Regions from separate parts of the Streptomyces diastaticus subsp. diastaticus genome, predicted to be linked through region 3. Evidence: riboswitches for the same ligand, from Rfam matches in the RefSeq annotation. Region 3 holds a riboswitch; each other region holds the start of a gene.
What was found. Region 3 has a riboswitch for cyclic di-AMP ahead of Sdia_RS28435 (LysM peptidoglycan-binding domain-containing protein). Riboswitches for the same ligand answer to the same signal wherever they lie in the genome.

Region 1 (10,105 bases), 1.1 Mb from region 3:
GCACCCCGCCGGTGGCCCGGCCCTTGCGCGGGTACTGGTCGAAGGGGGTCACCTTCGCCGTGGTCTGCACCGAGTCGTCCAGCGTGCCGCGGGAGCCGGCCACCGTGAACACCACCGCGTCCACCGCCGGGTCGACCGCGGTGAACGACACCACCCGGGAGCCCTCCCCCAGCTTCACCCCCGCCATGCCGCCGGCCGGACGGCCCTGCGGGCGGACCACCGAGGCGGGGAAGCGCAGCAGATGCGCCTCGTCGGTGATGAAGACCAGGTCCTCCTCGCCGGTACGCAGCTCCGCCGCACCGACGACCCGGTCGCCCTCCTTGAGGGCGATGACCTCCAACTCCTCCTTGTGCGAGGGGTAGTCGGGCACCACGCGCTTGACCACGCCCTGCGCCGTGCCGAGCGCGAGACCCTGGGAGGACTCGTCCAGCGTGGTCAGGCAGACCAGCCGCTCGTCGGCCTCCAGGGTGAGGAACTCGGCGACCGGCGCCCCGCCCGACAGGCTCGGCGCGGTGTCCGTCCCCGGCAGCTGCGGCAGGTCGATCACCTGGAGCCGCAGCAGCCGCCCGGCCGAGGTGACCGCGCCGACCTCGCCGCGCGCCGTCGCCGCCACCGCCGAGACGATCAGATCGTGCTTGACCCGCTTCGGCGCGTCGGCCAGCGGCTTGTCGTCCGCGGTCCGGGCCAGCAGCCCCGTGGAGGAGAGCAGCACCCGGCAGGCGGTGTCCTCCACCTGGAGGGGCACCGCGGCCGCCGCGCCGGAGGACTCCAGCAGCACCGTGCGCCGGTCCGTGCCGTACTTCTTGGCGACCGCCGCCAGCTCCGAGGAGACCAGCTTGCGCAGCTCGGCGTCGGAGTCGAGGATGCGCGTCAGCTCCTCGATCTCGGCGTTGAGCCGGTCCCGCTCGGACTCCAGCTCGATCCGGTCGAACCGGGTGAGGCGGCGCAGCGGCGTGTCCAGGATGTACTGCGTCTGGATGTCGCTGAGGGAGAACCGCTCGATGAGGCGCTCGCGGGCCTCCGCGGAGTTCTCACTGTCCCGGATGATGCGGATGACCTCGTCGATGTCGACGAGCGCCACCAGCAGGCCCTCGACCAGGTGCAGCCGGTCGCGCTTCCTGCCGCGCCGGAACTCGCTGCGGCGCCGGACCACGGTGAACCGGTGGTCCAGGTAGACCTCCAGCAGCTCCTTGAGGCCGAGGGTGAGCGGCTGGCCGTCGACCAGGGCGACGTTGTTGATGCCGAAGGACTCCTCCATCGGCGTCAGCTTGTAGAGCTGCTCCAGGACCGCCTCGGGCACGAAGCCGTTCTTGATCTCGATGACCAGCCGCAGGCCGTGCTCGCGGTCGGTGAGGTCCTTGACGTCGGCGATGCCCTGGAGCTTCTTCGCGCCGACCAGGTCCTTGATCTTGGAGATGACCTTCTCCGGGCCGACGCTGAACGGCAGCTCGGTGACGACCAGTCCCTTGCGGCGCGGCGTGACGTTCTCCACCGTGACCGTGGCGCGGATCTTGAACGTGCCGCGCCCGGTGGCGTACGCGTCGCGCACCCCGCCCAGTCCGACGATCCGCCCGCCGGTCGGCAGGTCGGGCCCCGGCACGAACCGCATCAGGGTCTCCAGGTCGGCGCCCGGGTGCTTGATGAGGTGGCGGGCGGCGGCGACGACCTCCCCGAGGTTGTGCGGCGGCATGTTGGTGGCCATGCCGACCGCGATCCCGGAGGCGCCGTTGACCAGCAGGTTCGGGAAGGCGGCGGGGAGTGCCACCGGCTCCTGCTCCTGGCCGTCGTAGTTGGGCGCGAAGTCGACCGTGTTCTCGTCGATCGACTCGGTCATCAGGGAGGTGGCGTCGGCCATCCGGCACTCGGTGTACCGCATCGCCGCCGGCGGGTCGTCGTTCCCCAGCGAACCGAAGTTGCCGTGGCCGTCGACCAGCGGCAGCCGCATGGAGAACGGCTGCGCCATGCGCACCAGCGCGTCGTAGATCGAGGCGTCGCCGTGCGGGTGGAGCTTGCCCATCACCTCGCCGACCACCCGGGCGCACTTCACGTAGCCGCGGTCGCGGCGCAGCCCCATCTCGTTCATCTGGTAGACGATCCGCCGGTGCACCGGCTTCATGCCGTCCCGCGCGTCGGGCAGGGCTCGCGAGTAGATCACCGAGTAGGCGTACTCCAGGAAGGAGCCCTGCATCTCGTCGACAACGTCGATGTCGAGGATGCGCTCCTCGAAGTCGTCCGGTGGCGGGGTCTTCGTGCTGCGGCGGGCCATCGCTGCTGCGGCTCCTTCACCAACAAGGTCTGGACATGACGCCGACCATTGTGGACCGCGCCGCGGACAACCCCGACCGCGCCCCGTCCTTCGGGTGCCTTCCCGCGGGAACTTCGCCCCCCGTCGGCACGGTTGCATAGAGTGACAGGACGGAGAGGACCTCTCCAGAATTCGCGAGCGAAGGGACGTACCTGCCCATGGGTGACACGGCCACAGCGCGGGCCGCCTCCGGCGGCCTGACAGCGACCGAGCACCGCCTGGCCAACGGCTTGCGCGTGGTGCTCTCCGAGGACCACCTGACCCCGGTCGCCGCGGTCTGCCTCTGGTACGACGTCGGCTCGCGCCACGAGGTGAAGGGCCGCACCGGCCTCGCCCACCTCTTCGAGCACCTGATGTTCCAGGGTTCGGCGCAGGTGAAGGGGAACGGCCACTTCGAGCTGGTCCAGGGCGCCGGCGGCTCGCTCAACGGCACCACCAGCTTCGAGCGGACCAACTACTTCGAGACCATGCCCGCCCACCAGCTCGAGCTCGCCCTCTGGCTGGAGGCCGACCGCATGGGCACCCTCCTGACCGCCCTGGACGACGAGTCGATGGAGAACCAGCGCGACGTCGTCAAGAACGAGCGCCGCCAGCGCTACGACAACGTGCCGTACGGCACCGCCTTCGAGAAGCTCACCGCCCTCGCCTACCCGGAGGGCCACCCCTACCACCACACGCCCATCGGCTCGATGGCCGACCTCGACGCGGCCACGCTCGAGGACGCCCGGCAGTTCTTCCGCACGTACTACGCGCCGAACAACGCCGTGCTCTCCGTCGTCGGCGACATCGACCCGGAGCAGACGCTCGCCTGGATCGAGAAGTACTTCGGCTCCATCCCCGGCCACGACGGCAAGCAGCCGCCGCGTGACGGCTCGCTGCCCGACACCATCGGCACCGAGCTGCGCGAGGTGGTCCGCGAGGAGGTGCCCGCGCGCGCCCTGATGGCCGCCTACCGCCTCCCCGAGGACGGCACCCGCGCCGCCGACGCCGCCGACGTGGCGCTCACCGTCCTCGGCGGCGGCGAGTCCTCCCGGCTCTACAACCGCCTGGTCCGCCGAGACCGTTCGGCTGTCGCCGCCGGCTTCGGCCTGCTGCGGCTGGCCGGCGCGCCCTCGCTCGGCTGGCTCGACGTCAAGGCCTCCGGCGACGTCGAGATCCCCGCCATCGAGGCCGCCGTCGACGACGAGCTGGCCCGCTTCGCCGCCGAGGGCCCCACGGCCGAGGAGATGGAGCGCGCCCAGGCCCAGCTGGAGCGGGAATGGCTGGACCGGCTCGGCACCGTCGCCGGCCGCGCCGACGAACTCTGCCGGTACGCCGTCCTCTTCGGTGACCCCCAGCTCGCCCTCAGCGCCGTCGGCCGGGTGCTGGACGTCACCGCCGACGAGGTCCGCCAGGCCGCCGCCGAGCGCCTGCGCCCGGACAACCGCGCGGTCCTCGTCTACGAGCCGCTCACCCCCGAGGAAGCCGAGCACGCCGAGCACGCCGAGAACACCGACGCCGCGACCGGCGAGGAGGCCGCAGCCAGTGAGTGACGTCATCACCCCCGCCATGGATCTCCACCCGCAGCCGGCCGGAGGAGCCCCCCGCCCCTGGGCCTTCCCCGCCCCCGAGCGCACCAGCCTGGACAACGGCCTGACGGTGCTGCGCTGCCACCGCCCCGGCCAGCAGGTCGTCGCCGTGGAGGTGCTGCTCGACAGCCCGCTCGACACCGAGCCCGAGGGGCTCGACGGCCTCGCCACGATCATGGCCCGCGCCTTCAGCGAGGGCACCGACCGGCACAGCGCCGAGGAGTTCGCCGCCGAGCTGGAGCGCTGCGGGGCCACCCTCGACGCCTTCGCCGACCATCCAGGCGTCCGGCTCTCCCTGGAGGTTCCGGTCTCCCGGCTGGAGAAGGCGCTCGGGCTGCTCGCCGACGCGCTGCGCGCCCCCGCCTTCGATCCGGCCGAGGTCGAGCGTCTGGTCCGCAACCGTCTGGACGAGATCCCGCACGAGCAGGCCAACCCGGCCCGCCGCGCCGCCAAGGAGCTGTCCCGGCAGCTCTTCCCGGCCGGCTCGCGCGTCTCGCGGCCCCGTCAGGGCACCGCGGAGACCGTCGAGCGGATCGACGCCGCCGCCGTCCGCGCCTTCTACGACCGGCACGTGCGCCCGGCCACCGCCACCGCCGTCATCGTCGGAGACCTGGAGGGCACCGACCTCGACGCCCTGCTCGCCGACAGCCTCGGCGCCTGGCAGGGCGACGCGGGCAAGCCCAACCCGGTCCCGCCGGTCACCGCCGACGACACCGGGCGCGTCATCGTCGTCGACCGTCCCGGCGCCGTCCAGACCCAGCTGCTCATCGGGCGTGTCGGACCTGACCGGCACGACCGGGTCTGGCCCGCCCAGGTGCTCGGCACGTACAGCCTCGGCGGCACCCTGACCTCCCGTCTGGACCGTGTCCTGCGCGAGGAGAAGGGCTACACCTACGGCGTGCGGGCCTTCGCCCAGGTGCTGCGCTCCACCCCGGAGGGGACGGGCGCGGCGATGCTCGCCATCAGCGGCTCCGTCGACACCGAGTCCACCGGCCCGGCCCTGGACGACCTCTGGAAGGTGCTGCGCACCCTGGCCGCCGAGGGTCTCACCGAGGCCGAGCTGGACACCGCCGTGCAGAACCTCGTCGGGGTGGCGCCGCTGAAGTACGAGACGGCCGCCGCCGTCGCCTCCACCCTCGCCGACCAGGTCGAGCAGCACCTGCCGGACGACTTCCAGGCACGGCTGTACCGGATGATGGCCGACACCGGTGCCACCGAGGCGACCGCCGCCGTGGTCAGTGCCTTCCCGGCCGACCGGCTGGTGACGGTGCTGGTCGGCGACGCCTCGCGGATCGCCGAGCCGGTGCGCGCGCTCGGCATCGGAGAGGTCAGCGTGGTCACCGGCTGACGTCCGCTCAGCGAGCCCCGGCCGGCATCCCCCAGCCGGAGGGCGGAACCCCGGAAGCCCTGGACGGCGACCGGGGTTCCGTCATGTCCACGCCTCGGTGGGGATGCCCCTTTCGCGGGATTGACGCCCCGTCTGTCCTGTGGTGTGCGCAACAAAAGCGGCGTTCGGTTTGTAGCACGACAGAAGTGCCCATTAGCGTCTCTGCGGCTGTCCGGCCGACGCACCCGCCACACCCGTGGCGAACGGGCAGTCATCGCCGAATCCCCGCAGGGCGTGAGCCCGGGGAACCGGGGACCCACCGTCCCAGGGGTGAATCGGGCGCCTCCCGCGAGGGGCCCGTAGGAGACCTTCCTGCTCCGAACCCGTCAGCTAACCCGGTAGGCGAGAAGGAAGGAAAGGACCAGCCGCTCCATGGCGTTCACCCGTCCCACCGGGAAGCACCGGCGAACGAACCGCCGGGCCACCCGCACCGGGGCCGGCCTGGCCGGCGTCGCCGCCCTCACCACCACCGGCGTGGTGGGCACCCTCGCCTCTCCGGCCGCGGCCGGAGAGGCCCCCGCGCACACCGGCTTGACGCAGGCCATCACCATCGGCGACAGCCTCGCCGACCGCATCGGTGACCAGGCCGCCGCCCAGCGCCTCGCCGCCGAGGCCGCCGCCGCCGAACAGGCCGCCGTCGAGGCCGCCCGCGTGCAGGCCGCCGAGGCGAAGCAGAAGGCCGAGAAGGAGCGCGCCGAGAAGATCCGGGCCGCCCGCGCCGCCGAGCGCGAGCGCCTCAACCGCTATGTCCTGCCCGTCGAGGGCTCCTACGTCTCCACCGGCTACCGGACCGGCGGCAGCCTCTGGTCCTCCGGCAGCCACTCCGGAGTCGACTTCCACGCCCCCTCCGGCAGCGTCGTGCGCGCCGTCGGCGCGGGCACCGTGGTCCAGACCGGATGGGGCGGTGCCTACGGCAACGAGGTGGTCGTCAAGATGCACGACGGCACCTACACCCAGTACGGCCACCTCACCTCGGCCACCGTCTCGGTCGGCCAGACCGTCACACCGGGCCAGCAGATCGCCGTCTCCGGCTCCACCGGCAACTCCACCGGCCCGCACCTGCACTTCGAGGCCCGCTCGGGCGCCGACTACGGCACCGACATGGATCCCGTCGCCTACCTGCGCGGCCACGGCGTCGACGTCTGACCGGGCCCGTAGGACCCGTTCCTCCCCGAAGACCCCGGCCCTCCCGAGCCGGGGTCTTCGGATTGTCCGCGGCCGGTGTGCCCACCCCACGCCTTCCGGCCAGAAGGTGTTCGCGGACCACCCGGAGCCGCCGGACAGCGCCTCTTCCTGTCCTAGGGGCGCGGCAGAGGACCGGACGGCCGCGTTTCGCGGGCCACGGGCGGAGGACGGGCATGGGTGTTCCGGCGCAAGCGACACGCACCGCGATCGGACAGGACATCGTCTCCGGCGCCCACGGGCGCGGCTCCCGCCTCACCGAGGGGCAGCTCGCCCGCCCCTACGGCGTCTCCCGCGTCCCCGTGCGCGAGGCACTGCGCACCCTGGAGGCGCGCCACCTCCTCGCCGGCCGGCCCCTCTTCTCGGCCGGGAGGTGCCGCGCCTCCGGTTCGCGTGACCGGTGACCGATGACCGGCGCGGCGGGGGGCGCGTCGGCTGACGCGAGGAGCGGCCGCGACCGCGCCGACGGGCTCCGGACGGCCCGGCGAGGCGGTCCCGGTGGCCCGAAGCGGATCGCGTACAGGGGGCCCCGGCCCCCGTGAGGGCACGGCCGCCCGCCCCGGTGCGTCCGGGGCTCCAGCGCGACACCGCGGCCCGCGGACAGCGCCACGCGGCTGACTGACGCCCGCCGGTTCCCGGCACCCGCCCCCTGAAGTGCCGGGGCCGCTCCACCGGCTCCGCGCCCCCGCCGGGCAATCGGGTCTCACGCGCGGTCAGCCGTCACCCCTCGGGGGCAGCCCCGGCGTCAGACGGTCTCCGGAAGCTCGTCCAGCCCTTCCGCGACCAGCTTGGCCAGGCGCTCCAGGGCGGCCTCGGCGCCGTCGGCGTCGGCGGAGAGGACGATCTCCTCGCCACCCTGCACGCCGAGGCCGAGGACGGCCAGCATCGAGGCGGCGTTGACCGGGGCGGTGTCCGGCTTGGCGATGGTCACCGGGATGCCGGAGGCGGTGGCGGCCCGGACGAAGATGGAAGCGGGACGGGCGTGCAGGCCCTCGGCCCAGCCGACGTTGACGCGGCGCTCAGCCATGTTGAAGCTGCCCTTCACGAAGCGGACGATGTTGTCTAGACCAGACTCGCACACCGCTCCGTACGACCCGGCCGGGGACATCCGCTCCCGCCCTCTACCCCCTGGCGCCCGCGGAGACAAGGCCCAGCCTGCCCCGTGCCCGACGGCTCCGCGACCCGTACGCTGCTCCCATGGACACCCCGTCGGACCAGCACGCCTACCCCGCCCACTGGGAGGCCGACGTGGTGCTCCGCGACGGCGGCACCGCGCGCATCCGGCCCATCACCGCCGACGACGCCGACCGCCTGGTGAGCTTCTACGAGCAGGTCTCCGACGAGTCGAAGTACTACCGGTTCTTCGCGCCCTACCCGCGCCTGTCGGCCAAGGACGTCCGTCGCTTCACCCACCACGACCACGTCGACCGGGTGGGCCTGGCGGCCACCGTCGGCGGCGAGTTCATCGCCACCGTCCGCTACGACCGCGTCGACGGCCGGGGCATGCCCGCCTCCGCCCCCGCCGACGAGGCCGAGGTCGCCTTCCTCGTCCAGGACGCCCACCAGGGCCGCGGCGTCGCCTCCGCCCTGCTGGAGCACATCGCCGCGGTCGCCCGCGAGCGCGGCATCCGGCGCTTCACCGCCGAGGTGCTTCCCGCCAACACCAAGATGATCAAGGTCTTCACCGACGCGGGCTACCAGCAGAAGCGCAGCTTCGAGGACGGCGTCGTCCGCCTGGAGTTCGGCCTGGAGCCCACCGACCGCTCGCTCGCTGTGCAGCACGCCCGTGAGCAGCGCGCAGAGGCCCGGTCCGTCCAGCGGCTGCTGGCCCCGGGCTCGGTCGCCGTGGTCGGGGTGGGCCGCGCCCTCGGCGGGGTGGGCCGCAGCATCCTGCGGAACATCCTCGACGCCGGGTTCACCGGCACGGTGTACGCCGTCAACCAGGGTTTCCCCGAGACGGGGGACACCCTCGACGGCGTCCGCGCCCACCGCTTCGTCCGCGACATCGCCGAACCGGTGGACCTCGCCGTCATCGCCGTCCCCGCCGACCGGGTGCCCGAGGCCGTCGCCGAGTGCGGAGAGCACGGCGTCCAGGGCCTCGTGGTGATCTCCGCCGGCTACGCCGAACAGGGCCCCGAGGGCCGCGAACGCCAGCGCGCCCTGATCCGCCAGGCCCGCTCGTACGGCATGCGGGTCATCGGCCCCAACGCCTTCGGCGTCATCAACACCACCCCCGGGATCCGGCTCAACGCCTCCCTCGCCCCGGAACTCCCCGTGCCCGGCCGGGTCGGCCTGTTCACCCAGTCCGGTGCCATCGGCATCGCCCTGCTCTCCGCCCTCCACCGCGACGGCGGTGGCGCCGACGGCGTCCCCAACCCGGCCGGCGTCTCCACCTTCGTCTCCGCGGGCAACCGCGCCGACGTCTCCGGCAACGACGTCATGCAGTACTGGTACGACGACCCGCACACCGACGTCGCCCTGATGTACCTGGAGACCATCGGCAACCCCCGCAAGTTCGCCCGCCTCGCCCGCCGCACCGCCGCGGCCAAGCCGCTGGTCGTCGTCCAGGGCGCCCGGCACAGCGGCATCACCCCCACCGGCCACCCCGCCCCCGTCACGCGGCTGCCGTACGCCACCGTCTCCGCCCTGCTGCGCCAGGCCGGCGTCATCCGGGTGGACACCGTCACCGAACTGGTCGACGTCGGCCTGTTGCTGGCCGGGCAGCCACTGCCCGCCGGCCCCCGCGTCGCCATCCTCGGCAACTCCGAGTCGCTCGGCCTGCTCAGCTACGACGCCTGCCTCTCCGAGGGCCTGCGCCCGCTGCCGCCCCGCGACCTCACCACCGACGCCACCCCCGAGGACTTCCGGGACGCGCTGGCCGCCGCCCTCGCCGACGACGGCTGCGACGCCGTGGTGGTCACCGCCATCCCCTGGGTCGGTGCCGACGGCGTCCCCGAACGCCCCGACGGCGAGGCGCTCGGTGCCGCCCTGCGCGCCGCCCACGCCACCGCGCCCGACAAGCCGGTCGTCGTCGTCCACGTCGAACTGGGCGGCCTCGCGGAAGCCCTCTCCGCCGCCGCGGGCACCGGCCCGGGCAGCCCAGCCACCCAGCGCGTCCCGGTCCGCCCGCCGGCCGTCCCCGGCCCCGCCGCCGCCGACGACGAGGCACCCCCCGCCCCGCGCGCCCGCCGCATCCCCGCCTACCCGGCCGCCGAGCGGGCCGTCCGCGCCCTCGGCGAGGCCGTCCGGTACGCCCAGTGGCGCCGCGAGGCCCAGCGCCCCGGCGGCGTACCGGAGTACGAGGACATCGACGAGCGCGGTGCCGCCGCCGACATCGTCCGGCTGCTGGCCGCCGCCGGGACCACGGCACCCGGTGGCACGCCGCGCGCCCACACCCTCGGCGCCGAGGACACCCGCGCCCTTCTCGGCCGTTACGGCATCGACGTCCGCCCCACCCTCCCGGCCCCCGACCCGGACACCGCCGTCCGCGCCGCCGCCGCACTCGGCTACCCGGTCGCCCTCAAGACCACCGCGCCCCACCTGCGCCACCGCGCAGACCTCGGCGGAGTCCGCCTCGACCTCGCCGACGAGACCCAGCTCCGACAGGCGTACGCCGAGCTGACCGGGCTCTTCGGCGCCCCGGCCGAGCTGCGGCCGGTGGTC
Region 2 (10,105 bases), 1.7 Mb from region 3:
CAGTGCATGGGGGCCATCCGGCGGGCGCCCAGGTCGGCGCAGGCGGCGACCGCCTCCTCCGGGTCGCAGTGCACGTCCCGGAGCCACCAGCGGGGGGCGTAGGCACCGATGGGCATGAGGGTGAGGTCGATGCCGGGGTGGCGGCGGCCGATCTCGGTGAACCAGTGGCCGTAGCCGGTGTCACCCGCGAAGTGCACCTTGCGCCCCTGCGGGTCGGTGAGCACCCAGCCGCCCCACAGCGTGCGGCAGGTGTCGAACAGGCCCCGCCGCGACCAGTGGTGGGCGGGGACGAAGTCGAAGGTGACGCCGCCGATCTCGCGGCCCTGCCACCAGTCCAGCTCGTGGACGCGGGTGAAGCGGCGCCGCCGGAACCACCGCCCGAGCCCGGCCGGCACCAGGACCGGGGTGGTGCGCGGCAGGCGGCGCAGGGTCGGGGCGTCCAGGTGGTCGTAGTGGTTGTGGCTGATGACGACGGCGTCGACCGGGGGGAGGGAGGCCCAGGGGACGCCGACGGGGGTGACGCGCGGCGGGGTGCCGAGGATGCGGCGGGACCAGACGGGGTCGGTGAGCACGGTCAGCCCGCCGATCCGCAGGACCCAGCTGGCGTGACCGGCCCAGGTGAGGGCGAGTGCGCCGGGGCCCGCCGGGGGCAGCGGCGCGGGCGCGCACGGCAGCAGTGGAACGTCGCGCCGGGCCTCGGCGCCGGGACGCAGGGCGCCCGCCTCGCGGGCCAGGCGGGCCAGGGCCCGGACGCCGGGCAGCGGGGCGGTGAGGCGGTCGCGGTAGGAGCGGCGGCGGTGCCGGCCGGGGGCCGGCGGGTCCGGCAGGGTGGTCGCCGCGGGCGCCGGGGCGAGGGCGGCGGGCGCGGTGGCGGGGTCGCGCTGCTCGGTCACGGTGTGGCCTCCTGTGCTCCGGCGGGGGATGCGCCGAGGGCGCCGAGGACCTCGGCCACCCGGTCCAGGGCCCGCCGCACGGGGGCCGCCTGGAGCGGGTCGGGAGCGCCGGTGAGCAGGGCGGCGCGGACCCGCTCGTCGTCGCCGAGGAGCGCCCCGGTGGAGAGCCGGACGCGCAGTCCGGCGAGGTCGTCGCCGAAGCGGTGGCCGCCGGGGGCGGGCATCCCGAGCCGGGCGGTGAGGTCGTTCTCCAGTTCCAGGGCGTCGGTGACGCCGCGGGCGGCGAGGGCGGGGGCGAACGGCGACAGGTCGGCGTAGAGGTGGCGGCCGGCCTGCGGCGGGCGGACCAGGGCCCCGGCGGAGTGCAGCGTGGTGTGCAGGGCGGTGGCGAGGCGGCCGTGCAGGGCCACGGCGTGGGCGAGGCGTGCGGTGAGTTCGAGGGGTTCGTCCAGCGCGTGGGCGGCGGCCACGGCGACCGGGGTGGCCAGGGCGGCGTCGAGAGCGGTGAGGATGTCGAGGCAGCGGGCCCGCAGCCGGGCTCCGGCGACGGTGTCGGGGAAGCGGACGACGGCGGCGGGCCAGCCCGGCGGCAGCCAGCCGCCGGAGAGGTCGCAGATCACGGTGACCCCGTCGGGCAGCATCTCGGCCGGGCCGACCACGGGGGTCTCCTCGGGCCGGTGGACGGTGTCCCGCCAGGTCTCGTCGCTGACCACGTGCAGTCCCTCGGCGGCGGCCGCCTCGACGGCGCGGCTCATCACCTCGGCCGGGACCACCGTGCCGGTCGGGTCGTCGGCGACGGCGAGGACCAGCAGCCGCGGGTCGCCGCCCTCGGCCCTCACCCGGCGGACCGTCTCCAGCAGGGCGTACGGGTCGGGGACGCCGCCGCAGGCGGCCGGGGAGGGCACCGAGTAGGTGGGGCGGCCCAGCAGCCGGGCCTGCGGCGCCCACCAGGCCGGGCAGGGCCTGGGAAGCAGTACGTCGCCACCGGTCGCGGCGGTCAGCGCGAGCAGCAGGGCGGGGGCGCCGGGGGCGGCGGCGGTCAGGGCCGCGTCGGCGGCGAGGCCACGCCGGGCCCAGTAGCGCCGGGCGGACTCCAGCAGGGCCCGGCCGCCGCCGGGGGGTTCGGCGTGGGGGCGGTCGGCGGCCTCGGCGAGGACGGCGGCGAGTCCGGGCACGACCGGCAGGCCCGGCTCCGGCACGGGCGGGCCGTACCGGACGGACCCACGGCCGTCCAGGGCGCTCTCCATCCGCCGCACCTCCGCTCGAACGCATTACCCCTCTCGCACTGTGCCGCGCCCCGCTCCCGCCCACCACCGGGAGCCTCCGATCCGGGGAACGGCGCGCGGGCCACCGGATGGTTCGGCCCCCGGGCCCCGGGTACGTGTGGGGCCACGGCCGGCCGGGCCAGGCGTCCGCGGCCGTACGCAGAACGGACCCGTACAGAAGGGCACAGCATGCAGCGAGGCAGTGACCGGATGAGCGTCCACCGTGACGAGGGGATGAAGCACGAGCTCCGCGACTACCTGAGGTCGGGCCATCCGACCCGGTCCGAGGAGTGGCACGACGCGGAGCCGGGAGATCCGCTGGGGACGCACCCGGACATCGTGGAGGTCCGGCACGAACTGGGACGGCGGCTGGGCCGTACGCCCTTCCCCGCGAGCGCGCCGGAGCTGGCACGGGTGCTGAGCGCCTCGCACTGCCCGGACGAGGTGGTGGAGCTGCTGGCGCCGCTGCCCGCCGACGAGACGTACCGCAACGCGCAGGAGCTGGCGACGGCCGTGGTACGGGCCCGGGCGGACGCCTGACGCCAGGACCCGGCGGCCCGCGGGCCGCCGGGTCGCGGACCGGCCTCGCGGGGTGTACGGGCGGTCCTAGGCGGTGTCCGCACTGCCCGGTGCGGGCCCTGGAGGGCTCCTGCTGGGCGAAGCCGGCAGCTCGGGGCGTGTGCTGGGCGCCGTGAGCGCCGGGCGTCCGGGGGCGCCCCAGCTAGATCCCTTTGCGGACCGGGGGCGGTCCGCGCGACCCTGGAAGGACACCCGGATGGCGGCGGGCAGGCCACCCCGGGCCGCCGGACGGGCGGACCGGACAGACCGGGCGAGGATTCGAAGGGCGGGAACGCCGATGCGCGTCGCATTCCTGGTGGCCCCCGAGGGCGTGGAAGAGAGCGAACTGACCGGAGCGTGGAAGGCCGTGACGGAGGCGGGGGGTGAGGCCGTGCTGGTGTCGACCTGGCCCGGGGAGGTCCTCTCCTTCCGCCACCTGGACAAGGGGGAGCGCTTCGTCGTCGACCAGGTCGTGGGCGAGGTGTCGGCGGGCATGTTCGACGCACTCGTCCTGCCGGGCGGCGTGGCCAACCCCGACCACCTGCGCACCGACGAGGAGGCGGTCGACCTGGTGAAGGACTTCGTCGACCAGGGCCGTCCGGTGGCCGCCATCTGCCACGCCCCGTGGCTGCTGATCGAGGCCGGCGCGGTACGCGGCCGGACCCTCACCTCCTACCCGAGCCTGGCGACGGACATCCGGAACGCCGGGGGCACGTGGGTGGACGAACCGGTCCGCGTCGACTCGTCCGGACCGACGACCCTGATCACCAGCCGCACCCCGCACGATCTGCCGGCCTTCACCGAGGCACTCGTGGGCGTCTTCACGACGGCGGCGGCAGCCGGGCGGTGAGCCGGAGGCCGGCTTCGGTCCGGGTCGCCTCTCGAAGGGCTCCACCGACAGGAGCGGGAGGCCGCCGGGCCGGGGCGGAGTGCGGGTCCCCGGCCCGGGCGGCCTCCCGGCTCCGGTGCGGGCCGTCGGCCGGTGCGGCGGTGAGCGGGGACCGTCCGTCCCGGAAGAACCCGAGGCGGGGCGAGCGCCCGGGAGCCGACACCGACGTCTGCCGCAGCCCCCTGCCGCGACGGCCCGGCGGGCACTGCCCCGAGAGGCGCGCCACCGCACCGAGAGGCGCCCCACCGGCGGAGGTCACCGGCCCACCGCCTCCTCCCCCGCGCTCGCCAGGCCCCGCGGCCCGGACCGCGGGGCCTGGTGCGCTCCTCGCCACCCCCTCCTCAAGCCTCCCGTCCCAGACGGGCGAGGAGGCGGGTCTGCGGGTCGGCGCCGGAGGGCGGGGTGAGGGGCGGGGCGAAGACACCGCTGCCGGAGAGGTCGTCGGCGTAGGGGGCCGTCTCGCGGTCGGCGAAGGAGACCAGTTCGGGCGGGAGGTGCTCGGTGGCACCGATGCCGCGGGCCAGATCCCAGGCGTGGACGATCAGGTCGGTGGTCATCTGGCCGCAGTAGTGGTCGGCGCCGCTCGGCCCGTAGGAGAGCTGGACGGTGCGGTCGAGGGCACCGGGGGCGGCGAACGCCTCACGGGCGCCCCGGGCGGCCGCCTCCCAGGCACCGACCGGGTCCTCGCCCAGCAGGTCGCCGTCGAGGGCGTCACCGACCGACTCCATCGTCCCGCCCGCCAGCAGCGGAGGCGCCCAGAGCTGTTCGGACACCAGGTGGGCGACGAGGTCGCGGACGTTCCAGTCGGCGCACGGGGTGGGGTGGTCCCACTGGTCGTCGAGGATGTCGTGGACCCGCCGGCCGAAGAGATCCAGTGCGGCCGCGTGCCGCGCGAGGAGTTCGGGATGGCTGGGGGTGCTCGTCTCGGGGTCTGCGCCCGACGCGCCGGAGGAGGACATGGGATCCATCCTCACCCCGTGGGGGCGCGTGTGCCGAGGGCGGGCGCCCGTTCCGGTGACGGACGCGCCCGGTGTCGCGCGCCGGTGCGGGTGATCGGCCGGCGCGGGGGTACGCGTGCGGCATGCGTCCTGACCCTGTGAACTCCCTGCCTCCGTGGCGGCGCCCGCGGGTGCCCGCCGTGTTCGCTCCGGAGCCGCCGGCCTCCCTCGGTGCCCGGCTGGTCGCCCTGGACCGCACGGTCTTCGAGGCGGTGGCGGCGCGCCGCTGGCCCGGCGCCGACCAGGTCCTGCCGAAGCTGAGCCGAAGCGCCAACCACGGTCTGCTCTGGGGCGCGATCGCGGCGGGGCTGGCGGTGACCGGTTCCCCGCGCGCCCGCCGGGCGGCGGTACGCGGGCTGGCCTCGCTGGGGCTGGCCTCCGCGACCATCAACACCCTCGGCAAGCGGACGGTGCGGCGGCAGCGGCCGGGCCTGGAGTCGGTCCCGCTGATACGGCAGCTGAAGCGGCAGCCGATCACCTCCTCCTTCCCCTCCGGTCACTCGGCGTCGGCGGCGGCCTTCGCGACCGGCGTGGCGATGGAGTCCCGGGCCCTGGGCGCGCTGGTGGCCCCGCTGGCGGCGGCGGTCGCCGTCTCCCGGGTCCACACCGGGGCGCACTACCCGGGTGACGTGCTGGCCGGGGCGGCGCTGGGCGCGGGCGCGGCCTTGGCGGTGCGCGGCCTGGTGCCGACCCGGGACCAGCTCCCCTCCCCCGGCCGCCCGCTGGTGGACGTACCGGCCCTGCCGCGGGGCCACGGCCTGGTCATGGTGGTGAACCAGGGCGCCGGCACCCCCGAGAAGGCGCGGGCCCTGCGGGAGCTGCTGCCCGAGGCCGAGGTGGTGGAGTGCCGGGGCGAGCGGCTGGTGACGGAGCTGGAGAAGGCCGCGGGGCGCGCCCTGGCCCTCGGCGTCTGCGGCGGCGACGGCTCGGTCAACGCGGCGGCCGGGGTGGCGCTGCGGAACGGGCTGCCGCTGGCGGTGCTGCCCGGCGGCACCCTCAACCACTTCGCGTACGACCTCGGGATAGAGGACCCGAAGGAGCTGTGCCGGGCGGTGGAGGCGGGCGACGCGGTCGCCGTGGACGTGGGCCGTTTCCACTCCGGCGGCCGGACCGGTCACTTCCTCAACACCTTCAGCCTGGGTGTCTACCCCGAGCTGGTCCGGGAGCGGGAGCGCTGGTCGGGGCGGGTCGGCGGTCGGCTCGCGGACGTGGTGGCGGCGGCCCGGGTGCGGCGCCGGGACCATCCGCTGGAGGCGGTGGTGGAGGGCGAGCGGCGCCCGCTGTGGCTGCTCTTCGCGGGCAACTGCACCTACCGCCGGATGGGGCTGACCGGCGGGCGCCGGGCGGATCTGGCCGACGGTCTGCTGGACGTCCGGGCCGTGCACGGCGGGCGCGGCCCGGGATTCCGGCTGGTGGCGGCGGCGCTGGCGGGCCCGCTGACCCGCTCGCCGTTCCACGCGGCGGTACGGGTGCAGCGGCTGCGGATCGGCGGGATCAGCCCGGGCACACCGCTGGCCTTCGACGGCGAGGTGACCGACGCGGGTCCGAGTCTGGAGCTGGACAAGCTCCACGAGGGGCTGCGGGTGTACCGGCCACTGACCCTCTGACTCCGCGTCGCCCCGGCACGGAGCGCACCCCGGTGGGCCGCATCATGAGACGGGGGTCTCATGATGCGGCCCGCCGCGTGTACGGTCGCCGGCACCGGGCGCCGGCTCGCGCACCACGGGCGTCCGGCCCCTCACCCACGCGCCCGCCCGAGGAGGCCGTCTTGCCCACCGGTCCCACCGCCGTCGTCTACACACACGGCCACCACGAGTCCGTCCTGCGCTCCCACACCTGGCGTACCGCCGCCAATTCCGCCGCGTACCTGCTGGCGGCGCTGGAGCCGCACCACCGCGTCCTGGACGTCGGGTGCGGACCGGGGACGATCACCGCCGACCTCGCCGCCCTGGTCCCGGACGGCCACGTCACCGGGGTCGACAACGCCGAGGAGATCCTCGACACGGCCCGCTCCGCCGCCGCCGCGCGCTCCCTGACCCACACCGCCTTCCGCACCGGCGACGCCCAGGCCCTCCCCTTCCCCGACGCCTCCTTCGACGTCGTCCACGCCCACCAGGTGCTCCAGCACCTCGGCGACCCGGTGGGCGCGCTGCGCGAGATGCGCCGGGTGTGCGCGCCGGGCGGCCTGGTCGCCGTACGCGACGCGGACTACGCGGCGATGACCTGGCATCCGCCCGCCCCGGGGCTCGACGTGTGGCTGGAGCTGTACCGGTCGGTGGCGCGGGCCGGGGGCGGGGAGCCGGACGCGGGACGCCACCTGCGGGCGTGGGCCCGGGAGGCAGGGTTCACCGACCTCACGGCGACCGCCTCGGCCTGGTGTTTCGCGGAGGAGGCGGAGCGGGACTGGTGGGGCGGACTCTGGGCGGACCGGACGACGGCCTCCGGGTACGCGGACCGGGCGATCGGCCTCGGGCACGCGGACCCCGCACGGCTGGAGCGGATCGCGGCCGCCTGGCGCGAGTGGGCGGCCGCGCCCGACGGCTGGTTCGCCGTGCTCCACGGGGAACTGCTCTGCCGCGTCTGAGCCGGGCTCCCCGGGCCGGTCGCGCCCGTCCGAGGTGACTCCGCGTCACGTCCGGGCGGGCCCGCCCCGCGCGGCGCGCGATCCGCCGCGACCCCGAACCGGCACCACCATCACGGACAAAAGGGGCATTGGGCTTCATAAGCATCAAATACCGCGCCGGTGGACGTCGTTGGAATCGCCCCGTGAGCAGCGTCATAGCCGTCACGGTCCGTGGCACCCACCACCAGGCGGGGCGCAACGCCCACCGAGCCCGGCAAGATCACGAGTCTACGGAGGGTGACCACCCCCGGAACAAAGGATCAAGAAAGCGACTTCCAGGGCGCCGCTGATGCTTGTTCACGGGAGTCGCGCTCGTCTACGGTCACCGTCATTCCGGATGGACCGCCGAATCCTGCCGCCGTCCGGTATCCGCACATCGACCCTTCCACGGCAGGAGCGGGGGACCCAGGTAAGCCGCCGGAACCGGAGCAGCGCACCGCGCACGCCACCGGCCCCGGCTAGGGGTGAAGCCGCGCCACACGGCGCGGCCGGGCATCTCCAGCCCGAACCCGACAGCTCACCTCGCAGGCGCCGGAGAGGAACCTTCATGCCCGCCAAGGGGAAGCACCGCCGTACCAGGACCATGCGCATAGCCCGCACGCTGGCCGTCGCCGGCTCCGGCAGCGCAGCTCTGGCCCTGCCGCTGATGGGCGCCGCAGGCGCACACGCCGCCGAGAAGTCGGCGCCGGAGTCCGTCTCCGTCCAGCACGCCGTCGCCGCCGCTCAGCAGCAGGCGCCGAAGAGCGCCGCCGACGACACCAAGACCTACGAGGTCGTCGCGGGCGACTACCTGGCCAGGATCGCCGACGCGCAGAACGTCGACGGCGGCTGGGAGCAGCTCTACCAGGACAACCGCGAGGTCGTCGGCTCGAACCCGAACCTCATCATCCCGGGCATGACGCTCTCGGTGGACGGCACCGCCGCCGAGGCCCCGAAGTCCGCCCCGGCCAAGCCGCAGAGCGCGCCGAAGCAGGCCGCCCCGAAGGCCGGCACCAGCACCTCCGCCGCGAAGAAGACCGAGACCGCGCCGAAGCCGGCCGCCCCGGCGAAGCCGGAGGCCGAGCAGGCCGAGCAGCCCGCCGCCTCCTCCGGCTGGAACCGCCCGGTCGACGCCTCCCCGTCCACCGCCTACCGCGCCTCCGGCGGCAGCTGGTCCTCCGGTTACCACACCGGTGTCGACTTCTCCGCCTCCTCGGGCACCTCCGTCAAGGCCATCGGGGCGGGCACCGTCGTCTCCGCCGGCTGGAGCGGCTCGTACGGCAACGAGGTCGTCATCCAGCACGCCGACGGCAAGTACTCCCAGTACGCCCACCTGTCGTCGCTCTCGGTCTCGTCCGGCCAGACCGTCACGGGCGGCCAGCAGATCGGCCTCTCCGGCTCGACCGGCAACTCCACCGGCCCGCACCTCCACTTCGAGGTCCGCACCGGCCCGAGCTACGGCTCGGACATCGACCCGCTGGCCTACCTGCGCGGTCACGGCGTCTCCGTCTGACGCACCCCCGGCACCGCCGGGTTCTCCTCACCACCGGCCGGGGCCGGACCGGGGCACACACCGCCCCGTCCGGCCCCGGCCGCGCGCGTGGCCCTGGCACCGTCCCGCGCTCCGCAGCGCACCGGCGGCGCGGCGCCGGCGTCCTTCGGCCGCCGCCCCGGGCGGGCTGTTCCGGCCGCCTCCGGAACGGACCCGGCGACCACGGGAAGGACTGTGCCTCAAGGGAGTTGGGGCCCCGGGGAGGGACTGACGGTGCCGGGTGGGCGTGCCATCATGAGGGCGTCGCGCGGCTCGGACCCTGCCGTACCGCTGGCGTGCGGCGCGATCAACCGCGAGCGTGCGGGCCGGAGCGTCTGGAATGGGTGAAGCGTGGAAATCCTGGGGACCACACTGCGGATCTGCGTCGAGGATCTGGAGGCCGCGGTGCCGTTCTACGAGCGGCTGGCGGGCAGCCGGGCGATGCGGCACCAGCAGGGCGGCGTCTCCGTCGCCGCCGTCGGCTGCTTCCTGCTGATGAGCGGCCCCAAGGCCGACCTGGACGTGCTGCGGAAGGTCGCCGCGACCATCGCCGTGGCCGACGTGGAGAAGACCGGCCAGGTCCTCGCCGCCTCCGGCGCCGCCGTGATCGCGGGCCCGGTGGCGACGCCGGCCGGGCGCACCCTGGTCGCGATGCACCCGGACGGCTCGGTCTTCGAGTACGCGGACCGGCTCGGCGCCTCCGCCTGACCTCCCCTCAGCCGTTCGCCTCCGGCCGCATCCGGAAGTCGTAGGCGGCGGGCAGGGGTTCGTCGCGGTGGAGGAGTTCGCGGCCGGTGGGTTTGTGCAGCAGCGAGTGGACGCGTCCGCCGAGGCCGGGCAGGACGGTGGCGCGGAGCCGGCTGTTCTCCAGGACGAGGGTGGGCAGGGTGGTGGGGACGCGACGGCGTTCGTGGCCGTCGAGGACCCGGGTGGGCAGCAGCGAGGTCAGCGGGGCGCGGGTGAGGCCGCGCGCCATCTCCGGAGGCAGGCCGGGGACGGTGGCCGGGTCGACGACGTGGGTCTCGTCGAGCGGACGCAACGGGGCCAGCGGGTTGGCCGCGCCCAGGGGTGCGGCGGGCAGGGTCAGGCGGTCGTGCCGGATCGTGGTCGCCAAGGCGTACTCCCCTCACCGGGGCGGTCCTTCGCGCCCCTCGCGCCATGGAACCCTCTGACCGGGTGCGGTGGCCAGGGGGGCGTCCGGGAAGGGGGGATCAGCCGGCCGGACCGCGCATCTCCTGGGTGAGGGCCCAGCGTTCGTGGTCGCGCCAGGCGCCGTCGATGAGGAGGAAGTCGGGCGAGAACCCTTCGAGACGGAACCCGGCGCGGCGGGCGAGGGCGATCGAGGGGGCGTTGCCGGGCTGGACGTTGA
Region 3 (10,105 bases):
CCTGTCACCGGACCGCCCCGTCCCGACCGCCTAGGCCCCCGCCGCCTTCCAGGCGATCCCGTCCAGGATGTCGTGTTCGCTGACGATCACCTCGTGGGCGCCGGTGCGCTCCATGAGGGTGCGAAGGATCAGGGCGCCGGCCGCGATGACGTCGACGCGTCCCGGGTGGATGACCGGGTTGGCGGCGCGTTCGGCGTGGGTGGAGGCCAGGAGGGCGTCGGTGACCTCCGTGACCTTGGCGTACGGGATGCGGGCGTGGTGGATGGCGGCCGAGTCGTACGCGGTGAGGCCGAGGGCCAGCCCGGCGACGGTGGTGACGGAGCCGGCGAGGCCGACCAGGGTCCGGGCCTCCTCCAGCGGGACGGTGCCGGCGGCCTCGTCGAGGGCGGCGCCGATGTCCCGGCGGATCGCGGCGACCTGCTCGGCGGTGGGCGGGTCGGTCACCGTGCCGTCGGGGCGCGCGAGGTGGCGCTCGGTCAGGCGGACACAGCCGATGTCGACGGAGCGTGCGGCGCGGACGCTGTCCGTGCCGACGACGCACTCGGTGGAGCCACCGCCGATGTCCACGACCAGGAAGGGCGTGTCCAGGTCGGCGCGGCCGGTGAGTTCCTTGGTGGCACCGGTGAAGGAGAGCGCCGCCTCCTCGTCGCCGGTGACGACCTCGGGGGTGACGCCGAGGATGTCGCGGACGCCCTCGGTGAACTCGGCGCGGTTCTCCGCGTCACGGGTGGCCGAGGTGGCGGTGAAGCGGACCTCGGTGGCGCCGAGTTCGCGGACGGCGGCGGCGTACTCGCGGCACGCCTCGAAGGTCCGCTCCAGCGACTCCGGGGCGAGACGGCCGGTACGGTCGACGCCCTGGCCCAGGCGGACGATCCTCATCCGGCGGTCGAGGTCGGTCAGTTCGCCCGTGGCCGGATCGGCGTCGGCGACCAGCAGGCGGATGGAGTTGGTGCCGCAGTCGACGGCGGCTACCCGACGGGCGGTCACCGGCCCTCCTCCTCGGCCTGTCCGGCGGAGCCGGCGGCGGCCGGCGGTGTCACGCACGAGCCCTTGCGCCACCACTCGGGGAGCATCGCCAGCGCCTCGTCACCGAGCGGGTTGACGCCCGGTCCGGCGGCCAGCGAGTGGGCGACCAGGACGTGCAGGCACTTCACGCGGTCCGGCATACCGCCGGCCGAGGGGAAGTTCTTCAGCTCCTCGATCTCGTCGCGGCGCTTGACGTAGTCCTCGTGGGCGGCCCGGTAAGCGAGGGCCAGCTCCGGGTCGCCGGCCAGCCGCTCGGTCATCTCCTTCATCACGCCGTTGGCCTCCAGCGTGCCGATGGCCGAGGCGGCGCGCGGGCACGTCAGGTAGTAGAGCGTGGGGAAGGGCGTGCCGTCCTCCAGGCGGGGCGCCGTCTCGACGACATCGGGCTGGCCGCAGGGGCAGCGGTGCGCGATGGCGCGCAGACCGCGCGGGGGGCGGCCCAGCTGCTGCTGGAAGGCGTCGACGTCGGCGGGGGTCGGCTCGGTGCGCGGGGTGGGCGGCGGGGGCGTGTCCATGGCGGGGTCAGGTCTCTCGGTCGTTCACTCGGTGGCGGGGCGGATGCCGCCCGGCCCGGCGGCCTGGTCGGCGCGGTCGACGCCTTCCAGGAGGTTGGTGTACCAGGGCCGGGTGGCGGCCGTGCGGTCGGTGCGGCTCGGTTCGGCCGCGCCCGGGTCGATCATGGTGTAGCCGGTCTCGCCGGGGCGTACGTAGTGCAGGCGTTCGCGGATGCGCTGCTCGGCGTAGGCGTCGTCCTCCCAGCGGGCCTTCTCGTCGCGCAGTCGCTCCACCTTGGCGCGGTGGGCCTCCCGTTCGCGCTGGAGGTCGGCGATCTCGGCGCGCTGGGAGACGTACTGCCGCATCGGGTAGGCGAGGGCGACGATCAGGGAGCAGAGGACGAGGGCGAGGAGCGCGGCGCGTCCGGTGAGGCGGGAGCGGCGGGCCTGGCGGCGGTTCTGGGAGCGGTAGACCCGGGCGGCGGTCTGCTCGCCGAGCACCCTGAGCCGGGTCGCGGTGGAGAAGCGGTCCGCACCGCTCTTCTTCCCGGCCATGCCCGCCTCCCCTGCGCCGCGCGCCGCGCGGCCGTCTCGCTCGCCCGCGGCCGCGTGGCCGCCGTGCCCGTCAGGTGTCCGCCACTCGCACGCCCTGCTGATTCTCGCGTACACGTGCCCGCGTCCCCGCCCACGGTACGGGACCGGGGGCGGGGACGCGGGGAGGCCGGGGGCCGTCGGCGGCCCGGCCGGGTCAGCCCTTGAAGCGCGGGAAGGCGCTGCGGCCGGCGTAGACCGCGGCGTCGTCGAGGATCTCCTCGATACGCAGGAGCTGGTTGTACTTGGCGACGCGCTCGGAGCGGGCCGGGGCGCCGGTCTTGATCTGGCCGCAGTTGGTGGCGACGGCGAGGTCGGCGATGGTGACGTCCTCGGTCTCGCCGGAGCGGTGGCTCATCATGCACTTGAAGCCGTTGCGCTGGGCCAGCTCGACGGCGTCCAGGGTCTCGGTGAGCGAGCCGATCTGGTTGACCTTGACGAGCAGGGCGTTGGCCGACTTCTCCTCGATGCCGCGGGCGAGGCGCTCGGGGTTGGTGACGAACAGGTCGTCACCGACGAGCTGGACCTTGTCGCCGAGCTTCTCGGTGATGACGTTCCAGCCGGCCCAGTCGTCCTCGAACAGCGGGTCCTCGATGGACACCAGCGGGTACGCGGCGACGAGCTCCTCGTAGTACTCGGTCATCTCGGCGGCCGAGCGGGACTTGCCCTCGAACTCGTAACTGCCGTCCTTGTAGAACTCGGAGGCGGCGACGTCCAGGGCGAGCGCGATGTCCTTGCCGGGCACGTAGCCGGCTTCCTTGACGGCCTCGAGGATGAGGTCGAGGGCGGCGCGGTTGGAGTCGAGGTTCGGGGCGAAGCCGCCCTCGTCGCCGAGGCCGGTCGCCAGGCCCTTGCTCTTCAGCACCTTCTTGAGCGTGTGGTAGACCTCGGTGCCCCAGCGCAGGGCCTCGGAGAAGGACTCCGCGCCGATCGGGGCGATCATGAACTCCTGGATGTCCACGTTGGAGTCGGCGTGCGAGCCGCCGTTCAGGATGTTCATCATCGGCACCGGGAGCAGGTGCGCGTTGGGGCCGCCCAGGTAGCGGAAGAGCGGCAGATCGCTGGCCTCGGAGGCGGCGTGGGCGACGGCGAGGGAGACGCCGAGGATGGCGTTGGCGCCCAGCGAGCCCTTGTTGTCGGTGGCGTCCAGGTCGAACATGGCCTGGTCGATGAGGCGCTGCTCGGTGGCGTCGTAGCCGACGAGCTCCGGCCCGATCTGCTCGATGACGGCGAGGACGGCCTTCTCGACACCCTTGCCCTGGTAACGGTTGGGGTCTCCGTCACGCAGTTCGATGGCCTCGAAGGCTCCGGTGGAGGCGCCGGACGGCACCGCGGCGCGGCCGGTGCTGCCGTCGTCGAGGCCGACCTCGACCTCGACGGTGGGGTTGCCTCGGGAGTCCAGGATTTCCCGGGCTACGACGACGTCGATGGACGGCACGAGCATCTCCTTCTGGGATGTGACGCGGGTCGGCCTTCGGTCGGCCGTTCGCTCCAGAGCCTAACCGGCGGCCGGCCCCATCCCGGCGTCGCGCCCGGACGCTGGGACGAAAAGAGGCCCGTACGGGGCGAAACCGTACGCGAACGCCGATATCTACTCACCGGTAGCCCCGACGGCTCCGACCGCTGAGACGCGAGGAGGAGCGGAAGGGAAAGGGGGAAGCCCCGACCCGGTGCACTGGGGGGGAGTCGCGCACCGGGACGGGGCTGTCTGTGGGAGGGAGGGGCGCCGGCCCCCGCTCCCCGGAACTCCGCTGGACGCGGGAGCACCCGGGGAAGCCGGGAGGGAGCGGGAGCAGGCGGCCGGCGCCGGAGCCCGGCGGCCGGAGGGCCCGCAGCGACGCGAGGACCGTGGGGAGCCCTCAGCCACCACGCACCCGCACGCCCCCACACCCAGCTTCCCCACGCACCGGCGAAGGCCCCGCGCCGACCGGCCTCGGCCGGGCGCCCCGGAGGGGCGCGCCGGTGCCGAGTCGCTCGTCGCACGCGGGCCGCGCGGCGGTTGGGCACGTCGAGCGCCTCGACACCCCCGGGCGGTGCCCCGCGGGTGAGCGGAGCCCGCCGTCAGGAGAGGTGCAGCTGCTGGCCCGGGAAGATCAGGTCGGCGTCCTCGACGACGTCCTTGTTCAGCTCGAAGAGCTTCTTCCAGCCACCCTCGACGTTCTCGTCGTCGGCGATCTGGCTCAGGGTGTCGCCCTTGGTGACCTTGTACTCGCCGTCACCCTTGGCGACGGTCTCGCCGGTGGGGGTCTCGACGGTCTCCTCGGCCTTCTCGGCCGGGGCGGTGCGCTGCTCGCTGCGGTCGGCACGCGGCTCGGGGCGCTCGGGGGCGGCCTGCGGGGCGGGCTCCTCGGCGGGCTTCTCGGCCGGGGCCTCGGCGGCGGCGCCGCCGTCGTAGGAGGCACTGCTCAGGCCGGTGCCGCAGTTCGGCCAGGCGCCCTTGCCCTGACCGGCCAGGACCTTCTCGGCCACGGCTATCTGCTGCTCCTTGGTGGCCTGGTCGGCGCTGGAGGCGTAGGCGGTGCCACCGAAGGCGGCCCAGGTGGAGGACGAGAACTGGAGTCCGCCGTAGTAGCCGTTGCCGGTGTTGATGGACCAGTCGCCGCCGGACTCGCACTGGGCGACGGCGTCCCACTCGGAGGCGGTGGCGGCGGAGGCGGAGCCGGTCGCGACGAGCGGCGCGGCGACGGCGACGCCGGCGACACCGGCCAGCGACAGGAGGCGGGCGACCTTGGAGGGACGGCGGTGCTTGGCCTTGTTGGACAGCATGAAGGAATCTCCTCACCGACGCCTGCGAGGTGAGCTGTCGGGTTCGGGCCGGATGAGTGCCCGGCCGCGCGTTCCTGAGTGGTCCGCGCGGCTTCACCCCGAGCCGCTCCGGCCGCCGCCCACTGGGGGCGAACGGCCGGTGCGGCGGCAAACCTTGGGTCCCCCGCTCCTGTCTACGGCGCTTGCGCGACGACTGTCCCGGACGGTCGTCGACAGGATTCGGCGTAACGACCGCTGGGGCCCGCCAATGGCGAGCGGCCTAGACCGTAAGCACGGCCGACGGCAGATTCCAAAGACGATCAGGGCCTCTGAGACGCATGTCTCACTTCCCCCGAACCGGACATCACCGCCCGAACTAGCGCCCGATTCGGTCCTTTTCGGCGTCCTGCCCCGTTCCGAGATCAAGGGCCTGACCGGGCAGGATGTGGTCCGGGTCGGCACCGACGGCGTCCTTGTTCGCCTCGTACAGCGCGGGCCATCCGCCGTCCACCTCGTTGAGCCAGGCGATGACCGAGAGGCTGTCGCCCTCCTTGACGGTGTACGAGCCGGAGGTGTCGGGCGCGTCGCCGCGATCGCCGCGCGAGGCGTGCCGTCCGGAGCCGTCACGGCCCTCGCCGGAGCCCGACTCGACCGCGCCGCCGCCGCGGTGGCGCCCGCCGCCGGAGCCCTCCCGCTCGCCGCCCGGGGCGGCGGACGGAGTCCCCGAGGGCGTCCCGGGCAGGCCGCCCCGGCCCTCGGAGGCGTCCTCGCCGGGGGTCGCGCCCCCGGAACCGTCCGGGATGGAGGTCGGTTCGGCGGAGGGGCTGGGCGACACCTCGTCACCCTCATCCCCTTCGCCCCCCTTGTCACCCTTGCCCTTCTTGTCCGCGTCGGGCCCCTTGTCGCCCTTGTCGCCCTTCTCGCCGTCGCCCCCCTTGCCCTTGCCCTCACCCTGGCCCTCGCCGGTCGGGGACGGGGACGCGGAGGGGGTGCCGCTGTCACTGGGGACGCCCGGGTTGACGTCGGCGGACTCGCCGCCCTGCTGGAGCCCTATGGCGGGGGCGCAGGTGGCCCAGGCGGCGGTGCCCTCGGCGTCGAGGACGCGCTCGGCCACCACGATCTGCTGGGAGCGGCTGGCGAGGTCCGCGGAGGGCGCGTAGCTGAGACCGCCGTGGCGCTCCCAGAGATCCTGGGTGATCTGGAGGCCGCCGTAGTAGCCGTTGCCGGCGTTGGTGCTCCAGGCACCGCCGCTCTCGCATTCGGCCAGCCGGTCCCAGGTGGCGGTGTCGGCCGCGCTGGCCGTACCGGCGCCGAGCAGGGGGATGGCGATGGCCGAACCGGTCACCCCGGCCGCGACGACGAAGGCCGGAGCCTGTCGGGGGCGTCGGTGACGTCCGTTCCCGGAGAGCATGCGGTTGCCTTTCGCGTGACGACTGGTGGCCGGCGCGTCCGCTCAGTGGTGGCGGGGCTTCCGGTTGGCGCTGAAGGTAGCGGCTGTCGAACGTTCGTCACAAGTCGATGCAGCGGAGATCACGTCGACATCACATTGTTGACGCCTCGTCAGTGCCGGTGTCCGGAAAGGGTGGCCCTGACACCTTCTCGTCACGTCCCGTCCGCTCGGGCGTGAACTCCACGGGCAGCGTGCGCAGTCCCCGCATGATGAGCCCGCCGCGCCAGCGCAGGTCCCGCGGCCCGGTGCCGAGCCGCAGGTCCGGAAGGCGTGTCAGCAGCGTGGCGAGGGCCGCCTTCCCCTCCAGCCGGGCCAGGGGGGCACCGATGCAGTAGTGGATGCCGTGGCCGTAGCCGAGGTGCTGGTTGTCGCCACGGGCGAGGTCGAGCCGGTCGGGGTCGCGGAAGCGCTCGGGGTCGCGGTCGGCGGCGGCCAGCACGACCAGGACGGGGTCCCCCGCGGCGATGTCGGCCCCGCCGATCCGCAGCGGCTCGGTGGCGTACCGCCAGGTGGCCATCTCCACCGGGCCGTCGTACCTCAGGAGTTCCTCGATCCCGGTGTCGAGCAGGGCTTCGTCGCCGTCGGCGAGGGCCTGCTGGAGGCGGGCGCGCTCGGCGGGGTTGCGGAGCAGGGCGAGGGTGCCGTTGCCGATCAGGTTCACGGTCGTCTCGAAGCCGGCGAAGAGGAGGACGAAGCACATGGCGGCGGCCTCGTCCTCGGTCAGGTGCTCGCCGTGGTCGCTCGCGCGGATCAGGCCGGAAATGAGGTCGTCGCCGAGGTCGGCGCGTTTGCGGTGGATCAGCTCGGCGAGGTAGTTGCGCATCCTCTTCACCGCCCGGGCGACCCCGCCGCGCGGCCCCCCGCCGTGCCGGATCATCATTCCGGCCCAGTCGCGGAAGTCGTCCTGGTCCTCGCGCGGGACGCCGAGCAGGTCGCAGATGGCGTAGATGGGCAGCGGGAAGGCGAACTCGTGGATGAGGTCGGCCTCGCCGCGCCCGGCGAAGCCGTCGATGAGCCCGTCCGTCAGCTCCTGCACGCGGGGCGCGAACTGGGCGACGCGGCGCGGGGTGAACGCCTTCGAGACCAGGCGGCGCAGCCGGGTGTGGTCCGGCGGGTCGATGTTCAGCAGGTGCGTCATCAGCCCGGCGCTGCGCTCGCCGGGGATGCCGGTACGGCTGCGCCCGGCCTCGTCGGCGGCGTGGTGCACCGGGTTCTTGCTCAGCCGGGGGTCGGCGAGGGTCTGCCGGGCGTCCGCGTACCGCGTGACCAGCCACGCCTCGACGCCACTGGGCAGCCGGGTCCAACGGACCGGCTCGTGGGCGCGCAGCCAGGCGTAGGCGGGGTACGGGTCGGCGGCGAACTCCCAGCCGAAGAGTTCGGGACGCCCGGATGCCTGGGTTTCGCTCATGGTCCGACCGTATCCGGGGCCCGGTGGCGCGGCTCAGTGGCCCTCGGCCGCCCGGATGGCCTCGCGGTAGCGGCGGGCGCTCTCCCGCAGGGCGGACTCGGGGTCGCTGCCCTGCCGCTCGGCCTCGACGGCGAGGGCGAGCAGGGCGGGGCCGGGCCCGGGGCCCTCGGGGAGCGGGACACGCAGACCGGCGGCGCGGGCACGGGAGGCGAGCTTGGCGGCGAGGGCCAGGGCGGGCTGGGCGACGGGGACGCCGTCGGTGACCGAGGTGCGCTCCTTCTCCTCCCCCTTCACCCGCAGCCACTGGGCGCGCACCTCCTCGGGCGTCTCGGCGACGGCGTCCCCGAAGACGTGCGGGTGGCGGCGGACCAGCTTGTCGATGAGGGTGGCGGCCACGTCGTCGATGGAGAACGGGCCCCCGTCCCCCTCGTCTCCGGCGGCCGGTGCGCCGTCCTCGGCGATGCGGGCGTGGAAGACCACCTGGAGCAGGACGTCGCCCAGCTCCTCGCGGAGCGCGTCCCGGTCGCCGTCCTCGATCGCCTCGATGAGTTCGAACGCCTCCTCCATGGCGTACTTGGCGAGCCCCTGGTGGGTCTGCCGGGCCGACCAGGGGCACTCCTCGCGGATGCGGTCCATGACCTGGACGAGGTCGACGAGGCGGGCGCCTGGCAGGTCGTAGGCGCCGGGGAGGAGTTCCAGGTCGGGCATGGCGACGCGGCCGGACCCGGCGAGGCGGGAGAGGGCGTCGGTCAGGCGGCGGTCGCCCTCGCCGGACTGCACCAGGACGGCGGTACGGCCGCCCGCGAGGAAGTCGACCAGGCCGGCCGCGTCCGGGGTGGCCGCGATCTCGACCTCGACGCCCGCCTCCCGCAGGTAGGGAAGCTGCGGATGCGCCGGGTCGGCACAGAGCACCCGGTCGGCCCCGTGCAGGGCCTGCCAGGCGGGCCAGGAGAGCTGGCCGGGGGCGACCCGGTGGCTGGTGGTGAGCAGGACGAGGCGGCCGGGGCTGGGAGCGTTCACGCTGCGAACGTAACGCACCCGGCGTCCCGGCCGCCGGGGCGGCTCGGGTGGCCGGCGCCGGTCAGAGGGCGGGGAGACCGCCGGCCTGGCTCTGGGAGCGGGCCTCGGCCTTCTCCTCACCGAGGCGGCGCGGGTCGGAGCTGAGCCACGGGTCGGAGCCCGCCACCATGAGGAGCTGTTCGCCGTCCCAGGAGCCGTAGCGGGGGCTGATGTCGACGCCGAGCCGCTCGGCGGTCCTGACCAACTCCTGCCGCACGCGCTGGTCGGCCTGCTCGGGCGAGCTGCCGGGCGCGTACTTCTGGCGGAGCCCGTCGAGGCGGTACTGGTACCCGAGGTGGTCGTCGATGCGCGAGGCGGGGATGCCGTACGTCCGCAGGTACGCCTCCTCCAGCTGCTCCGCGGTGCCGCCGGTCTGCTCCTGGAGCTGGACGCGGCGCTCGCGGAGGTCCTTGCGGGTGGGACGGACGCCCGCCTCGTCGGCGGCGGCCTTCACGACCCGCTCGCTGATCATCCCGGCGAGGGTGGCGCGGTCGGGGGCGCAGGTCTCGCGGCCCGCGACGACCTTCTCGCCCTGGGCGGCGGCCTCGTCGCGCTGGTGCAGCTCGGCCTGGCGGGCGGCGGAGCACTGCTGGTCGAGGACGTCCGCGTAGCCCTGCTCGCCGAAGACGGCGACCTGGGCGTCGCGGGTCTGGCCGACCTGGGCCTCCAACTGGGCGACGGTGATGCGCTCGCCGCCGACGACCGCGGCGGCGCCGGGGCGGGCGTCGTCGCCGCAGGCGGTCAGCAGCGGGGCCGCGAGCAGCGTGGCGGCCATGAGGGCGAGCGAGGTGCGACGGCGGCGGTGCAAAGGGAGCCTCCCGGCGGGATCGTTCATCGGTGCGGGGACGTTCAACGACCTGACGACCTGACGACGTGTACGACCTTGCGGTCCGGACGTCCTTGCGAAGATCGATCGTAGGCAGTCGGCGTGATCTGGGCCACTGTCGGGAGCAACGATTCCCCGCGTGTCCGGTTCCTGCCTGTCGTGTGCCGCTTCCCCGCCGCCGGGAGGGCTCAGACCAGGCCGAGCCAGTGCAGGGTCCGGCGCACCTCGGCGGGGAGCGGATGGGCGGGCCCGTACCGCTGTTCGGCGTCGTGGAGCAGGCGTAGCAGGGTGTCCTGGGCGGCCGGGCGGTCGCCGAGGGCGAGCAGCAGGTGGCCGATGCGGCGGCGGACCTCCAGCGGCAGGTCCCGGTCGGTGCTGACGTACTGGTTCTCGAAGTACGGGAGCAGGGCGCGGTATTCGGCCAGGGCGGCGCCGGGTTCGCCGAGCTGCTCCAGACACTGGGCGGCCTCGTACCGGAACTGGAGGGAGCGCGGGTCGGCGGTACC

Region 1: another riboswitch for cyclic di-AMP. It lies ahead of Sdia_RS23755 (M23 family metallopeptidase); the one in region 3 lies ahead of Sdia_RS28435 (LysM peptidoglycan-binding domain-containing protein).
Region 2: another riboswitch for cyclic di-AMP. It lies ahead of Sdia_RS21315 (M23 family metallopeptidase); the one in region 3 lies ahead of Sdia_RS28435 (LysM peptidoglycan-binding domain-containing protein).

What each region holds. Positions count from the first base shown of each region.
Region 1 covers NZ_BLLN01000005.1:1,447,860-1,457,964, reverse strand. Annotated here, with positions in the region: gene Sdia_RS23770 (DNA gyrase/topoisomerase IV subunit A) at 1-2,266, opposite strand, end outside; gene Sdia_RS23765 (M16 family metallopeptidase) at 2,464-3,837, shown strand; gene Sdia_RS23760 (M16 family metallopeptidase) at 3,854-5,221, shown strand; cyclic di-AMP (ydaO/yuaA leader) riboswitch at 5,466-5,619, shown strand; gene Sdia_RS23755 (M23 family metallopeptidase) at 5,633-6,406, shown strand; partial or broken gene Sdia_RS23750 (GntR family transcriptional regulator) at 6,619-6,825, shown strand; gene Sdia_RS23745 (HPr family phosphocarrier protein) at 7,188-7,469, opposite strand; gene Sdia_RS23740 (bifunctional acetate--CoA ligase family protein/GNAT family N-acetyltransferase) at 7,640-10,105, shown strand, end outside.
Region 2 covers NZ_BLLN01000005.1:850,818-860,922, forward strand. Annotated here, with positions in the region: gene Sdia_RS21280 (MBL fold metallo-hydrolase) at 1-893, opposite strand, end outside; gene Sdia_RS21285 (aminotransferase class I/II-fold pyridoxal phosphate-dependent enzyme) at 890-2,140, opposite strand; gene Sdia_RS21290 (DUF2795 domain-containing protein) at 2,348-2,698, shown strand; gene Sdia_RS21295 (type 1 glutamine amidotransferase domain-containing protein) at 3,015-3,566, shown strand; gene Sdia_RS21300 (TIGR03086 family metal-binding protein) at 3,947-4,564, opposite strand; gene Sdia_RS21305 (bifunctional phosphatase PAP2/diacylglycerol kinase family protein) at 4,687-6,210, shown strand; gene Sdia_RS21310 (methyltransferase domain-containing protein) at 6,372-7,187, shown strand; cyclic di-AMP (ydaO/yuaA leader) riboswitch at 7,594-7,772, shown strand; gene Sdia_RS21315 (M23 family metallopeptidase) at 7,774-8,718, shown strand; gene Sdia_RS21320 (VOC family protein) at 9,088-9,444, shown strand; partial or broken gene Sdia_RS21325 (DUF5107 domain-containing protein) at 9,473-9,850, opposite strand; gene Sdia_RS21330 (GNAT family N-acetyltransferase) at 9,948-10,105, opposite strand, start outside.
Region 3 covers NZ_BLLN01000005.1:2,587,216-2,597,320, forward strand. Annotated here, with positions in the region: gene Sdia_RS28415 (Ppx/GppA phosphatase family protein) at 31-987, opposite strand; gene Sdia_RS28420 (DUF501 domain-containing protein) at 984-1,541, opposite strand; gene Sdia_RS28425 (FtsB family cell division protein) at 1,566-2,075, opposite strand; gene eno (phosphopyruvate hydratase) at 2,269-3,555, opposite strand; gene Sdia_RS28435 (LysM peptidoglycan-binding domain-containing protein) at 4,173-4,877, opposite strand; cyclic di-AMP (ydaO/yuaA leader) riboswitch at 4,882-5,068, opposite strand; gene Sdia_RS28440 (LysM peptidoglycan-binding domain-containing protein) at 5,233-6,267, opposite strand; gene Sdia_RS28445 (cytochrome P450 family protein) at 6,398-7,714, opposite strand; gene Sdia_RS28450 (nucleoside triphosphate pyrophosphohydrolase) at 7,748-8,734, opposite strand; gene Sdia_RS28455 (hypothetical protein) at 8,796-9,581, opposite strand; gene Sdia_RS28460 (serine/threonine-protein kinase) at 9,788-10,105, opposite strand, start outside.